DNA from 4 places in the Streptomyces sp. NPDC091281 genome. Region 1 is predicted to be linked to each of the others. Evidence: riboswitches for the same ligand, from Rfam matches in the RefSeq annotation. Region 1 holds a riboswitch; each other region holds the start of a gene.
The links. A riboswitch is a leader RNA that binds a small molecule or an ion and turns the genes downstream of it on or off. The one in region 1 is predicted to bind cyclic di-AMP.

Region 1 (3,443 bases):
CTGCGCCTCGTCGTGCTCGGTGTCGGCGACGTAGCCGGTGATGCGGGCGCCCGCGCCCGCGTTGGTCCACAGGTTCTTGGGGCGGCGCGACTCGTTGCGCTCGATGACCGCGTTGGCGGCGGTGAGGATGGTCTGCGTGGAGCGGTAGTTCTGCTCCAGGAGGATGGTCGTCGCGTCCGGGTAGTCCTCCTCGAACTGAAGGATGTTGCGGATCGTCGCGCCGCGGAAGGCGTAGATCGACTGGTCGGCGTCGCCCACCACGCAGAGTTCGGCGGGCGGCAGGTCGTCGGGGCCGGGCGGCACGTCGACGGGGTGCTCGGAGTTGCCGACCAGCTCGCGGACCAGGGCGTACTGGGCGTGGTTGGTGTCCTGGTACTCGTCGACGAGGACGTGCCGGAAGCGGCGGCGGTAGTGCTCGGCGACGTCCGGGAAGGCGCGCAGCAGGTTGACCGTCGTCATGATCAGGTCGTCGAAGTCGAGGGCGTTGGCCTCACGCAGCCGCGACTGGTACATCGCGTAGGCCTGGGCGAGGGTCTTCTCGAAACCGTCGTTGGCCTGGGCGGCGAAGTCCTCCTCGTCGATCAGCTCGTTCTTCAGGTTGCTGATCTTGGCGCTGAACGACTTGGGCGGATACCGCTTGGGGTCGAGGTCCAGGTCGCGGCAGACCAGGGCCATCAGGCGCTTGGAGTCGGCGGCGTCGTAGATCGAGAACGACGACGTGAAGCCGAGGCGCTTGCTCTCGCGGCGCAGGATGCGCACGCACGCGCTGTGGAACGTCATCACCCACATGGCGTTGGCCCGGGGGCCGACGAGCTGTTCGACGCGCTCCTTCATCTCGCCCGCGGCCTTGTTGGTGAAGGTGATGGCGAGGATCTGTCCCGGATGGACGTGCCGCTCGGCGAGGAGGTGCGCGATGCGGTGGGTGAGGACGCGCGTCTTGCCGGAACCGGCGCCCGCGACGATGAGCAGCGGGGTGTGGGAGTGGACGACGGCGGCGCGCTGGTTGTCGTTCAGCCCCTCCAGGAGGGCTGCGGCGTCGAGGGCCGGGCGCGGGGCACCGTCGCGGTAGTGCGTGTCGCGGTCCGGGGGCACGTCGAACTTCCCGCCGAACAGATCGTCCGGAACCTGCTCCGGAGCGTGTTCGTCCTCGGGCGGCGGGGGCGTCTCGTCGTGGCCGCGGGGGGCCTGGAGATCCGCCAGGAAGCTGTCGTCAAAGAGGCTGCTCATCGCTCTCCGAGTCTAGGGTGCCCCACTGACAACCGAACGCCGGTCCCGGAACTTCCTCCCCGGCGACGACCACCGCGAGGCGGTCACACGGCCGCCGTACCGCCGTCGTACCGCTGCCGTACCGCACGTCGTACGGCTGCCGTGCGGGCCGCCGCGCACATCCGGAACGTCTCCCTCACCTACCGGCATCCCCCTCTCACCCCAGGTGACCGCCGGAGCCGCCCCGCCCGAAGGTCACGAAAATGTATCGGGCATATCGCCCATCAACCTTCACACGGGCCATACGAGTTGGCTACCGTGCCGGGCAGGCCGTACGACCTCCACCGGCGATCCCCGCCGGGCCGCGCGGCCTCCGCCGAGTCCGGCGCGCCCCCTCGCGGCAGCCGGAGCCGGGGACCCACCGACATCTCTGGGGTGAATCGGCCCACCTCCCGCACGGGAGGCGCCGTAGGGCAAACCTTCCGGACCACCCGCCCGAACCCGACAGCTAACCCGGTAGGCGGAGCACGGAAGGAGTCGCCTCCCTTGGCGTCGCAGCACCGCAGGCCACGCCCGTCAGTGACGCGCGTAGCAGGCATCCGCACCCCCGCTCTCGCCACCGCCGCGCTCACCTCGGTGGCCCTGCTCTCCCAGACGGCGAACGCCGCACCCGCCACCGACGACCGGCCGAGTCTGGAGGAGGTGGAGAAGAAGGTCGACGACCTCTACCGGCAGGCGGAGACGGCGACCGAGAAGTACAACGCGGCCAAGGAGAAGACCACCAAGCAGCGCAAGCGCGTGGACACCCTCCTCGACGACGTCGCCCGCCGCACCCAGAAGCTCAACGAGGCGCGGGAGGACCTGGGTTCCGCCGCCGCCGCGCAGTACCGCACCGGCGCCTCCGCGCCCGAGACGGCCACCTTCCTGCTCGCGGACTCCCCGCAGGACTACTTCGACCAGAACCAGCTGATGGGCCGCCTCACCGAACGCCAGAAGGGCGCCGTCGACGACTACGTCACCGAGCAGGCGGCGACGATGAAGAAGCGCCGCGAGGCCGCCGAGAGCCTGGGCACGCTCACCGACGCGCAGAGCGACCTCCGCACCGCCAAGGCCACCGTCCAGAAGAAGCTGAGCGGCGCCCGCGCGCTGCTGGCCCAGCTGACGGCGCAGGAGAAGGCGCGGCTGGCGGCGATCGAGAAGGAGAAGCGGGAGAAGGCCGCGCGCGAGGCGAAAGAGCTGGCCGAGCGGCAGGCACGGGCGCAGGAGAAGGCGGACGCCGCCCAGGAGGCGAGCGACGCGTCGCCGGGTTCGCAGACCCCGTCCTCCGGCTCCTCCTCGGGCTCGTCGTCCGGTTCTTCGTCGTCCGGTTCTTCGTCGTCCGGCTCGGGCTCCTCGTCGTCCTCCGACCCCGCCTACGCCACCAAGGCCGCCAAGGCGATCGCGTTCGCCCGCGCGCAGGTCGGCAAGCCGTACGTCTGGGGTGCGACCGGCCCCGGCTCCTACGACTGCTCCGGCCTCACCCAGGCAGCCTGGAAGGCCGCGGGCGTCACCCTTCCGCGCGTCACCTACGACCAGGTGAAGGAGGGCACCACGGTCTCCCTCTCCGCCGCCCGCCCCGGTGACCTGGTCTTCTTCTACGCCGACGTCACCCACGTCGGCCTCTACATAGGCAACGGCATGATGATCCACGCCCCGAAGCCCGGCGCCTACGTACGCGAGGAGTCCATCTACTACGACGGCGAGTCATCGATCCACAGCGTGGTGCGCCCGGCCTGAGCGGGGCGGGCGCCGTACGGGTGGCCTGAGCGGGGCGGGCATCGTACGGGCGGCCTGAGCGGGGCGGGCGCCGTGCGGGCGGAGGGGCGTGCGGGCGCGCGTTGGGCGTATCCCGTGGTTTTCCGCGCCCGCGCGCGTGTGCCCGAGTCCGCGCCGCCGGGTGCTCCCTAGCATCGGCGGCATGCACGGCTCCTCCTCCCTTCGCGCCTGGTGGGCGCAGCGTCCGGCGGCGGCCGGGGCCGCCGTCATGGCGACCGGCATCATCGGGGTCGGCCTGCGGCTGGCCGGGTACGGGACGCTGTCCCGGATCGCCCTGGTCCTGTCGGGCGTGGCCTGGGCGGTGCTCGCGGTGGACTTCGCGGCCCGGCTGCTGGTGCAGCGTGAGCGGTGGCGGGCCGAGGCGAGCACACCGTGCGCGCTGACGGCGGTGGCGGCGACCGCCGTCCTGGGCACCGGCCTGG
Region 2 (3,443 bases), on a different contig from region 1:
TCTTGCCGCGCAGATGCTTCAGGACGGGGACGCCGCGGGTGTCGAACCCGGTCGTCACGAGGACGGTCCCGGCCGCCGAGGCGAGGGCCGCGACGGCCCGTTCGAAGCGTTCGGCGACCTCGTCGGGGTCGGTGCCGGGGCGGAGGATGTCGTTGCCGCCCGCGCAGAGGGAGACCAGGTCGGGCGCGAGCGCGACCGCGCCGGGAAGCTGGTCCGCCACGATCTGGTCGAGCAGTTTGCCGCGGACGGCGAGGTTGACGTAACGGAAGTCGCCCTCGGGCCTGCGGTCCGCGAGCAGGACCGCGAAACGGTCGGCCCAGCCGACGAACGCGCCGTCGGGGCCGGGGTCGCCGACGCCTTCGGTGAAGCTGTCCCCCAGCGCCACGTACGACCCGATCGGTGATCTCTTGTCGTTCTTCGAATCGTCTGCCACAACGGTTCATGATTCACCTTTGAATGTGACTTACGCGACCGTAGGCAGGGGTTGACGGGCGGTGAGATAAGCCACTCCTAAAGAGTTTCCCAATCAGGGAATAAGGGATCTTCCCCGGAACGGCGCCACAGGGCTGCGGCGGAATGGCGGAACGGCGTCGCGGAACACACCGAAGGCCGGGCCCCCTGGATGAGGGTCCGGCCTTCGGTGTGCGTGTCAGGTGTGGCTCGGGGTGCGGCGGTGTCAGCCGACCGAGACGCCGTGCGAGCGGAGGTAGGCGACCGGGTCGATGTCGGAGCCGTAGTCCGGGGTGGTGCGGATCTCGAAGTGCAGGTGCGGGCCGGTCACGTTGCCGGTGGCGCCCGAGAGGCCGACCTGCTGTCCGGCGGTGACGGTCTGGCCGCCGGAGACGGAGAGCGAGGACAGGTGGGCGTACTGGGCGTAGCGGCCGTCGGCGAGGCGGATGACGACCTGGTTGCCGTAGGCGCCGCCCCAGCCGGCCGAGACGACGGTGCCCGCGCCGACGGCCTTGAGGGAGGTGCCGGTCGGGACGACGAAGTCGACACCGGTGTGGTAGCCGCTGGACCACATGCTCCCGGACATCCGGTACGGGGTGCCGACGGCGGCCCCGGCGACGGGGGCGCTGAAGCCGCTCGCGTTCGAGGTGTCGGCGGCCTGGGAGGCGGAGCCGTCGGAGGAGCCGGAGGCCTTCGAGGAGCCCGCGGAGGACGAGGAGTCCGAAGACTTCGCGGAGTTGGACGACTGTGAGGACTTCTTCGAAGCGGACGAATCCGACTTCTTCGACGAATCACGCGGAGCCGACGGCGCCTTGGAGGCCTCCGTGGCGCCCGCCGGGGCCTTCTTGCCGATCGACAGCTTCAGGCCGGGGTGGATGAGCGACGGGTCGGCGCCGACGGCCTCGCGGTTGTCCGCGTAGAGGCGGGTCCAGCCGCCGCTGACGTGCTGCTCGTCGGCGATCTTCGAGAGGTAGTCGCCGGGGCGCACGGTGTACGTCGTGGCGGCCTTGGCGCCGTCGGCGGACGTCCGTGCGACGGGGGCGGCCTGGACGCTCTGCGCGGCGTGGGAGACGGCCTGGGCGGCGGGCGCCTCGGACGGCGCGGCCTGCGCTCCGCCGGCGCCCATCAGGGGGAGGGCCAGCGCGGCGCCGCCGGTTCCGGCGGCGGCGATCGAGCGGGTGAAGAACTGGGACTTGGGACGGCGGTGCTTACCCTTGGCGGGCATGGCGAATTCCTCTCCGGCGCCTGCGAGGTGAGCTGTCGGGTGCGGACTGGAGATGTCCGGCCGCGCGGGGACGCGGCTTTACCCCGAGCCGTTCCGGGAACCGGAACAGGCGTTACTACCTGTGGGTCCCCCGCTCCTGCCGTGTACGGGTGAGTGGGTGCGGAATCCGGGCGGCGGCAGGATTGGGCGTCCGTCCGGATGGGTCAGGAACGTAAGCGACCAAGACGCACGGGAACAAGCAGAGGTTGCGCTTCCGGTGCATTTCCCTTGATCCCCTTCCGGAATTCACGGTCACCCTGTGTCGACCGGGAGACGTCGCGGGCGGGGAACACCCGCGGAAATCAGGCGTATTACGTGAACATGACGCGCGACATACGGTCACGGATGAGACGCTGCTCACGTGACACCTCTCCAGGTCGCCCTATTCCAGGCCGAGTTGGAACGAAGAAGCCAATCGAGCCAATTCGACTAATTCCATCAATTCGGGCAGACATCCCAGATGTCACCTCACCGCACATCCAACCCAAGGGGGCCATCGGGGGAGGTGTCCGACAGCGGCCGGTGTTCCGGGCTCCTCCGGTTCGGCCGCCCCCGTGTCGTATGGTCGTGACGCAGTGGTCATGAACGTGATCACGAGAGTGGTCACGCAGGTGTTCCGGCGGCCGTCACGAGCCGCGTCGGCCGGAACCACGACCGGGAGGAGCCCCCGTGACGCAGCAGGTCCCGTCGACCGAGCCCGAGCTGGCCGCCGTACGCAACTTCCGGGACGTGGGCGGCCTGCCGACCACCGACGGACGGCGCGTGCGGCACGGCGTGCTGTTCCGCAGCGGCCACCTCGCGCACGCCACCGCCGAGGACGCGGCGTTCCTGTCCTCCCTGGGCCTGCACACCGTCTTCGACTTCCGCAACGCCGCGGACCAGAAGCTGGAGGGCCCCGACGTCGAGCTGCCGGGCACACGGAACGTCAACCTGCCGCTCTCCGACCCGGCGGACGGCGCCGAGTTCTGGAAGATGGTCCGCGACGGCGACCTCGCGCAGCTGCGGGAGATCCTGGGCGACGGCAAGGGCGCGGACCGGATGATCCAGTCCTACCGGGCGATCGTCCGGGAGCGCACCGCCGAGCACTCGCGGGTGCTGCACGCGCTCGCCGAGGACAGCGTGCCCGCGCTGATGCACTGCGCGGCGGGCAAGGACCGGGCGGGCCTGTCGATCGCGGTGACCCTGCTGGCGCTCGGCGTGGAGCGCGAGGCCATCGTCGCCGACTACCTGGAGTCCAACGCCAAGCACCGCCGCTACCGGGTGCACCGCAGCGGCAGCTCGGCCGAGGCGTTCTCCCCCGAGGTGATGGACCTGCTCGCCCCGCTCTTCGACGCCCGCGCCGCGTACCTCACGGCCGCCTTCGACACGATCGAGGAGACCTGGGGCGACGTCGACACCTACCTGGAGCGGGGTCTCGGCCTGTCCCCGCGGACCCGGGAGCGGCTGCGCGAGCGCCTGCTCGACTGATCCGCGCCCGACCCGGCGACGCCCGCCCGACGGGCACCCGACGTCCCGAGGCGGGCCTACTTCTTGGCGCCCACCTCGAACAGCAGCCACAGGAACCCGGCGAAGACGTGGCCGACGGCGATGTAGATGATCAGCCTGATCCACAGGCTGCGGGGGAACTTCTCCTCGATGTCGGTCACGGCGTCTCTCCATGGGTGGGGCCGAGGCACAGGGTGGCCGTCGGGCTCTGCAACAGGGTGTGGACGAAGAGGAGTTCGACGCC
Region 3 (3,443 bases), on a different contig from region 1:
CACGCCGAGTAGGAGTCGGCGGTGTCCAGGAAGTTGCCGCCCGCCGCGGTGTAGGCGTCGAGGACGGCGAAGGTGGCCGCCTCGTCGGCGGTCCAGCCGAAGACGTTGCCGCCGAGGGCGAGGGGGAAGACCTTCAGGTCGGAGGAGCCGAGTGTGCGCAGAGAGGTCATGCCCCGTGACAACACCTCGGCCGGAGGCACGTGTTCCGTGCCTCCGGCCAAGGGTTCGCAAACTCCGGGGAACGTCCGGGGGACCTCACCGACCCCCGGCCGCTTCCCCGGAGGGTCTCGGAGGGTTCCTCGGGGCTTCTTCTCAGGGCCCCGCCAGGGACCCGCTCAGGGGTTGAGCCCCTTGTCGCGCAGCCAGGCGCCCGGGTCGATGCCGGAGGCGCTGCCGCCCGGGTGGACCTCCAGGTGGAGGTGGGCGCCGGTGACGTTGCCGGTGGCGCCGACGCGGCCGATGACGTCGCCGGTGCCGACCTTCTGGCCGACGCTGACGCTGATCGACGACTGGTGGGCGAACCACAGCTCGGTGCCGTCGTCGAGGGTCAGCACGGTCTTGTACCCGTACGACCCGTCCCAGCCCGCGGAGGTGATCGTGCCGCTGTGCACGGCCTTGATCAGGGTGCCGGTGGGGGCGGCGAAGTCGAGGCCGGTGTGGTACCCGGAGGACCAGTAGGCGCCCGCCTGGCCGAAGGTCGAGGTGATCGTGTACGACGAGGTCGGCAGCGTGTACTGCTTGGCCAGCTCGGCGAGGCGCTCGGCCTCGGCCTTCTTGGCGGCTTCCTCGGCGGCCTTCTTCTTGGCGGCCTCGGCCTTGGCCTCCGCCTCCTTCTCGGCCTTGGCGGCGGCGGCCGAGGCGGCCTTGGCGGCGGCTTCCTCGGCGGCCTGCTGCGCCTTGAGGTCGACCTGGGCCTGCTGCGACTCGGCCTGCGCCATGATCCGGCTGCGCAGCGACTCGCCCGCGCCGGTGTCGGAGCCCGCGCCGATGCCGGTACCGGTGCTCGCGGTGACGACGGCGCTGTCCTCGGCGACCGTCTCGGCGGCGAAGCTGCTGAGCGCGGGCGCCGTCTCCTCGGGGGTGTCGTCGTCCGAGATCAGGGAACCCACGTTGGGCAGGTCCGGCAGGGAGATGGAGACGGGGGGCTTGCCCGTGTTGGCGCTGGCCATCCCGGCACCGCCGACGGCGGCTATGACACCGACGCCGAGGACGGTGGAGCTGCGGGCGAGTCCGCCACGCTGCTTGGCGACGCGGTGCTTGCCACGGACCGGGCGGACGGACTCCGCGGTGGGATTCCACTCCTCCCAGGGGCCCTCGTCGGTGCGGTAGCTGCCGTAGCCGAAGGTCTGGCTGGGCACGGCGGGGGCTTCGGGGGCAGGCGGGTTCGACGCCACGCGGGCGTACTCCTTTCCTTCCGTCGCCTACCGGGTTAGCTGACGGGTTCGGAGCGGGAAGGTCTCCTACGCGCGTATACCGGCCGTGTTTCCACGGCGGCTTCCGCGTGATTCACCCCAAGGTGGTGGTTCCCCGGTTCCCTTACGGGATTCGGCGCGTGCGCACGGAGCCGACTCTTGTGACGGCTGGGACGACCGCGCTGCGTTATCGAACGTTAATAGACCCGGGCCCGGGATTCCAAGCCGTTCCGCTTGATCAACAAGATTTCTGGCCTGGACTTTCACCCCAGGAGCGGTGAAAAACGGGCGAGTTGACCTCGCCCGAGGAATAACCCGGCGGCCCGCTTAAACCTGACGGTGACTCAGCTGTAACCGCAGCCCACTCGCGTGATCACCGCACGTGACGAAGGTCAGGGGTGGCGGACGGCGAGCAGCGCCATGTCGTCCGTGGTCGCGCCCCCGGTGTGCCGGTGCACGTCCTCGGCGAGGGCGGCGATCACCGCGGCCGGGTGCCCGAAGATCCGTCCGGCGAGGCGCTGCGCGGGGTCGTAGAACCGGCCGGAGCGGTCGCGGGCCTCGGAGAGGCCGTCGGTGTAGAGCAGCAGCGTGGCCCCCGCCGGGAAGGGCGTCTCCTCGGCCCGCCCCGGCACGGGGTGGAGGTCGCCCATGCCCAGCGGCAGGGCGGGGTCGCGGACGTCGAGCACGCGCACCGCGCCGTCGGCGTGCAGCAGCAGCGGGGGCGGATGGCCGTGGCTGAGCAGCCGCAGGACGCCGTCGCCGTGCGGGAGTTCGGCGAGAACGGCGGTGGCGAACCCCTCGGCGGCGTGCAACCGCGCGCCCACATCGGACGGACCGCCGCCGCGCCCCGGGTCGTAGGGGTCGTACGAGTCGTACGGATCTTCCGAGGCGTGCGGGCCGTAGGGGTCGTACGGGTCGCGCGCGTCTCGCCCGTCCTGCGGGGCGGACGGGTCGTACGGGTCGTAGGGGTCCCGGTGGACGCACCACTCCACGCCCTGGCGGGTCAGGGCGTGCTCCAGCCGTGCGGCGACCGCCTCCAGGGTGGCTTCGCGTTCGGCGGCCTCGCGGAAGGCGCCGATGACGGTGGCGACGGCGGCGACGGCCCCCATCCCCTTGCCGCGGACGTCCCCCACGATGAGCCGGACGCCGTGGGCGCTGTCCTGGACGGCGTAGAGGTCGCCCCCGATGGCGGCGTCGCGCTGGGCGGCCTGGTAGCGGGCGGCGACGCGGTAGCCGCCGATGCGGTCGGGGGGCCGGGGCAGCACCGCGCGCTGGGTGGCCTCGGCGATGTGCCGCGCGGAGGCGAGGCGGGCGTCGCCCCGGCGCAGGACCTGGTTGAGGAGCGCGGCGAGGACGGTGACCGTGACGACGGTGACCAGTTCGGTGATGGTGGTCTCGTCGGGCCGCACGTGGTGGTAGGCGTGCACCAGGTAGGTCGCGGCGAGGGCGGCGAGCCCGGTGACGAGGGTGCCGGTGAGGGTGAAGAAGGGGGCGGCGACGAGCGGGGCGGCGGTGAAGAAGGGGATCGCGGTGAAGTACTCGGGGGTGCTGACGTCGTAGCCGATGCCGCCGACGATCAGCAGGGCGGGCAGGAGGCGCAGCAGGGTGCGCGGGGACGGACGCCGCCCGCGCACGCCGGATGCGGCCCGGGGCCCCTTGTCGTCCACTCCCCCAGGCTGGCGGGGTCCGGGACGGGCGGCGAGCGGGGTGGTCCGACCGGAGGACCACCCGGACGGGAGGACCATCCGCGCCGGAGGCGCACAACGACCGAGGGCCGGAACCCTGTAAAGGATTCCGGCCCTCGGCCTTCAGTAGCGGGGACAGGATTTGAACCTGCGACCTCTGGGTTATGAGCCCAGCGAGCTACCGAGCTGCTCCACCCCGCGTCGTTGTGTTCACAGCCTACGTCATTTCTGAGGCGCTCGTGACCACGGGTGGTTCCGGGGGCGTACGGGGGCTACGGGTCCGGCTCAGAGGAGGTGCTGGTTGGGGGCCTTGGCCTGGGACTCGTACGCCGGGAGGACGAGGACG
Region 4 (3,443 bases), on a different contig from region 1:
GTTTACGGCATGTTGCGAAGTCCTCACACGGTCCGGGCGGTCCCCCCGCGCGAAGCGCAGCCGGTGCGCGGACGTCGCGCGCTCGGTGTGCAGCGCCGTGACCGCCCGCGCGCGCTCGTGGTCGCCGCGCGCCACCGCGTCCACGATCGCCCCGTGCTCGGTCCAGGACTCCAGCGGGTCGGCGGGCGCCTCCACCGCGTACATCCAGGAGATCTTGTGGCGCAGCTGGGTCAGCGTGGCGGTCAGGGACTGGCTGCCGGATGCCTGGGCCAGCGTCTCGTGGAACCAGCCGCCCAGGGAGCGCAGGTCCTCGCTGTTGCCCCTCCTGGCCCGCTCCTGGCCCAGCCGGACGAGTCCGCGCAGCACCTTGAGGTGGGCCTCGGTGCGCCGCTGGGCGGCCCGCGCGGCGCCGAGCGGCTCCAGCAGCATCCGCATCTCCAGGAGGTCGGCGGCCTCCTGCTCGGTCGGTTCGGCCACGCACGCGCCCGCGTGGCGCCGGGTGACCACGAAGCCCTCGGCCTCCAGCGTGCGCAGGGCCTCGCGGACGGGGACGCGCGAGACACCGTAGCGGCGCGCGAGGAGTTCCTCGGTGAGGCGGCCGCCGCGCTCGTAGACACCCGCGACGATGTCGTCCCGGATGGCCGTGCACACCGAATGTGCCGGAATTCGCATGACCGACCTCCGCGGTAATCCCCGTGAAACGTCGACGATTGACGTGTGTTCCGTGACTCTATTGCAACGTGCGGGAATTTCCGATGGCAGCCGGGAATCCAGGGATATTTTTTGGCCGACACGGGGCCGAAAACGGCGAAAGCCCCGGCCGCGGGGGCCGGGGCTGGACGTCCTGTCGCCGTCCGCTGTCGGACGCGTCCGCCGTCAGACGCGTACGCCGTGCTGCCGGAGGTAGCCGACGGGGTCGAGGTCGGTGCCGTACTCCTGGCCGCTGCGGGCCTCGAAGTGCAGATGCGGTCCGGTGACGTTGCCGGTGGCGCCGGAGAGCGCGATGCGCTGCCCGGGGAGGACCCGCTGTCCCACCGAGACGGCCACGGAGGACAGGTGCCCGTACTGGGTGTACGTCCCGTCGTGCATCCGCAGGACGACCTGGTTGCCGTACGCGCCGCCCCAGCCCGCCTCCACGACGGTGCCGCCGCCCACCGCGTGCACGGGGGTGCCGGTCGCGGCGTGGAAGTCGATCCCGGTGTGGCTGCCGGAGGACCACAGGGAGCCGCCGGAGCGGTACCCGGTGGAGACGTAGGAGCCGCTGATCGGCGCCACGAAGGTGTTGAGACGCTTGCGCTCGGCCTCGCGGGCGGCGCGCGCCCTGGCCTCCCGCTCCGCCTTGACCTTGGCCGCGGCCTGCGCGGCGGCCTCCTTGCGCTCGGCCTCCCGCTCCGCGGCCTGCGACTGGACGGCGGCCTGGTCGTCGACGCGCGCGGCGACGGTCTCGCCGACGATGACGACGGGGGTGAGCCCGGTCCGTTCGGCGGGCGCCTCGGCGGCGTGGGCCGGCGCGGAGGCGACGGTGGCGAGGACGCCGGTGGTGGTGAGCGCCGCGACACCCGCCACGCGGGCGGTGGTGCGCTGCGTGCGGCCGGGTCGCCGGTGCTTCCCGGAGGCGCAGATGAACGCCATGGAGGTGAGCGGTCCTTTCCTTCCCTCTCGCCTACCGGGTTAGCTGACGGGTTCGGAGCAGGAAGGTCTCCTACGGGCCCCCTCGCCTGCGCGCGGGCACCCGATTCACCCCAGGGACTGCCTTCGTTGGGTCCCCGGCTCCCCTGGCTCGCGCCGTACGGGGACTCGGCGATGACTGTCCGGTGCCGCGGGCGCGGCGCACTGCCTGACGGACAGCCCGGACGAACCTAGACACCCACGCCTTCGATTCCCAAACGGGAGGGGGCCTTTGTAGCGCATGACACAGGCCAGAGGGGCCGCCTCCCCCGCAAATCGGGCATGCCGACGGGAGGGGAGTGAGTGGCGGGCCGAGGGAACGCGGTCGGCCGAACCTCGGGCCCCGGGAGGCTGATACGCCTTCCGGGGCCCAGGTCGCACACGCGTCGTGCGGCGACGAGCGGGCGACGCGCGCGTGGCACGCGGGCGCCACGCGCGGGCGACGCCGCTCGGTCACTCGGTCACTCGGCGGAGACGACCGTCACGTCGCCGATGCCGAGCGCCTCGACGGGCGCCTTGATCTGCGCGGCGTCACCGACGAGCACCGTGACCAGGCGGTCGACCGGGAAGGCGTTGACGACCGCGGCGGTCGCCTCCACGGTGCCGGTCTCGGCGAGTTGACGGTAGAGCGTCGCCTGGTAGTCGTCCGGCAGGTGCTGCTCGACCTGGTCGGCGAGCGTGCCCGCGACGGCGGCGGCCGTCTCGAACTTCAGCGGGGCCACACCGACGAGGTTCTGCACGGCCACGTCGCGCTCGGCGTCGGTCAGCCCGCCCTCGGCGAGGGTGCGCAGCACCTTCCACAGATCGTCCAGCGCGGGACCGGTGTTGGGGGTGTCCACGGAGCCGCTGATGGCGAGCATCGCGGCGCCCGACCCGTCCGGCGCGGACCGCAGGACCTGCCCGAAGGCGCGCACGCCGTACGTGTAGCCCTTCTCCTCACGCAGGACGCGGTCCAGGCGGGAGGTGAGGGTGCCGCCGAGGCAGTACGTGCCGAGGACCTGGGCGGGCCACACGCGCGCGTGCCGGTCGGCGCCGACGCGGCCGATGAGCAACTGGGTCTGGACGGCGCCGGGCCGGTCCACGATGACGACCCGTCCGGTGTCGTCGGCGGTCACCGGCGGCACCGGGCGCGGCTGCGCCGAGGAGCCCGTCCAGGCGCCCAGGGTCTCGCCGAGCAGCGCGTCGAGGTCGACACCGGTGAGGTCGCCGACGACGACGGCGGTGGCCGTGGCGGGCCGGACGTGCTTCTCGTAGAACGCGCGCACGGCGGCGGAGTCGATCTTGTCGACCGTCTCTGCGGTGCCCTGCCGCGGACGCGACATGCGCGCGGTGGCCGGGAACAGCTGCCGGGAGAGTTCCTTGGCGGCGCGCCGGCCCGGGTTGGCCAGCTCGTGCGGGATCTCGTCCAGGCGGTTGCGCACCAGGCGTTCGATCTCGCCGTCGTCGAACGCGGGCGCGCGCAGGGCGTCGGCGACCAGGCCGAGCGCCTTGGCGAGCCGGGAGACCGGCACCTCCAGGCTGAGCCGTACGCCGGGGTGGTCGGCGTGCGCGTCGAGGGTGGCGCCGCAGCGCTCCAGCTCGGCGGCGAACTCCTCCGCGGAGTGCTTGTCGGTGCCCTCCGAGAGAGCGCGCGCCATGATCGTGGCGATGCCGTCGAGTCCGGCCGGTTCGGCGTCCAGGGGCGCGTCCAGGTTGACCTCGACGGCGACGACCTGCTGGCCGGGGCGGTGGCAGCGCAGCACGGTGAGGCCGTTGCCGAGCGTGCCGCGCTCGGG

Region 2: another riboswitch for cyclic di-AMP. It lies ahead of ACIQPQ_RS16130 (peptidoglycan DD-metalloendopeptidase family protein); the one in region 1 lies ahead of ACIQPQ_RS05205 (NlpC/P60 family protein).
Region 3: another riboswitch for cyclic di-AMP. It lies ahead of ACIQPQ_RS23080 (M23 family metallopeptidase); the one in region 1 lies ahead of ACIQPQ_RS05205 (NlpC/P60 family protein).
Region 4: another riboswitch for cyclic di-AMP. It lies ahead of ACIQPQ_RS25415 (M23 family metallopeptidase); the one in region 1 lies ahead of ACIQPQ_RS05205 (NlpC/P60 family protein).

The regions. Positions count from the first base shown of each region.
Region 1 covers NZ_JBIVUY010000002.1:158,655-162,097, reverse strand. The annotation lists gene pcrA (DNA helicase PcrA) at 1-1,227, opposite strand, end outside; cyclic di-AMP (ydaO/yuaA leader) riboswitch at 1,585-1,744, shown strand; gene ACIQPQ_RS05205 (NlpC/P60 family protein) at 1,753-2,982, shown strand; gene ACIQPQ_RS05200 (tellurite resistance/C4-dicarboxylate transporter family protein) at 3,164-3,443, shown strand, end outside.
Region 2 covers NZ_JBIVUY010000005.1:365,308-368,750, forward strand. The annotation lists gene ACIQPQ_RS16125 (SGNH/GDSL hydrolase family protein) at 1-433, opposite strand, end outside; gene ACIQPQ_RS16130 (peptidoglycan DD-metalloendopeptidase family protein) at 677-1,675, opposite strand; cyclic di-AMP (ydaO/yuaA leader) riboswitch at 1,680-1,845, opposite strand; gene ACIQPQ_RS16135 (tyrosine-protein phosphatase) at 2,384-3,181, shown strand; gene ACIQPQ_RS16140 (DUF6126 family protein) at 3,238-3,360, opposite strand; gene ACIQPQ_RS16145 (helix-turn-helix domain-containing protein) at 3,357-3,443, opposite strand, start outside.
Region 3 covers NZ_JBIVUY010000008.1:403,377-406,819, reverse strand. The annotation lists gene ACIQPQ_RS23085 (aldo/keto reductase) at 1-170, opposite strand, end outside; gene ACIQPQ_RS23080 (M23 family metallopeptidase) at 336-1,394, opposite strand; cyclic di-AMP (ydaO/yuaA leader) riboswitch at 1,402-1,561, opposite strand; gene ACIQPQ_RS23075 (PP2C family protein-serine/threonine phosphatase) at 1,805-3,079, opposite strand; tRNA gene ACIQPQ_RS23070 (tRNA-Met) at 3,225-3,298, opposite strand; gene ACIQPQ_RS23065 (dihydrofolate reductase family protein) at 3,383-3,443, opposite strand, start outside.
Region 4 covers NZ_JBIVUY010000010.1:209,103-212,545, forward strand. The annotation lists gene ACIQPQ_RS25410 (GntR family transcriptional regulator) at 1-672, opposite strand, end outside; gene ACIQPQ_RS25415 (M23 family metallopeptidase) at 877-1,632, opposite strand; cyclic di-AMP (ydaO/yuaA leader) riboswitch at 1,646-1,813, opposite strand; gene ACIQPQ_RS25420 (M16 family metallopeptidase) at 2,130-3,443, opposite strand, start outside.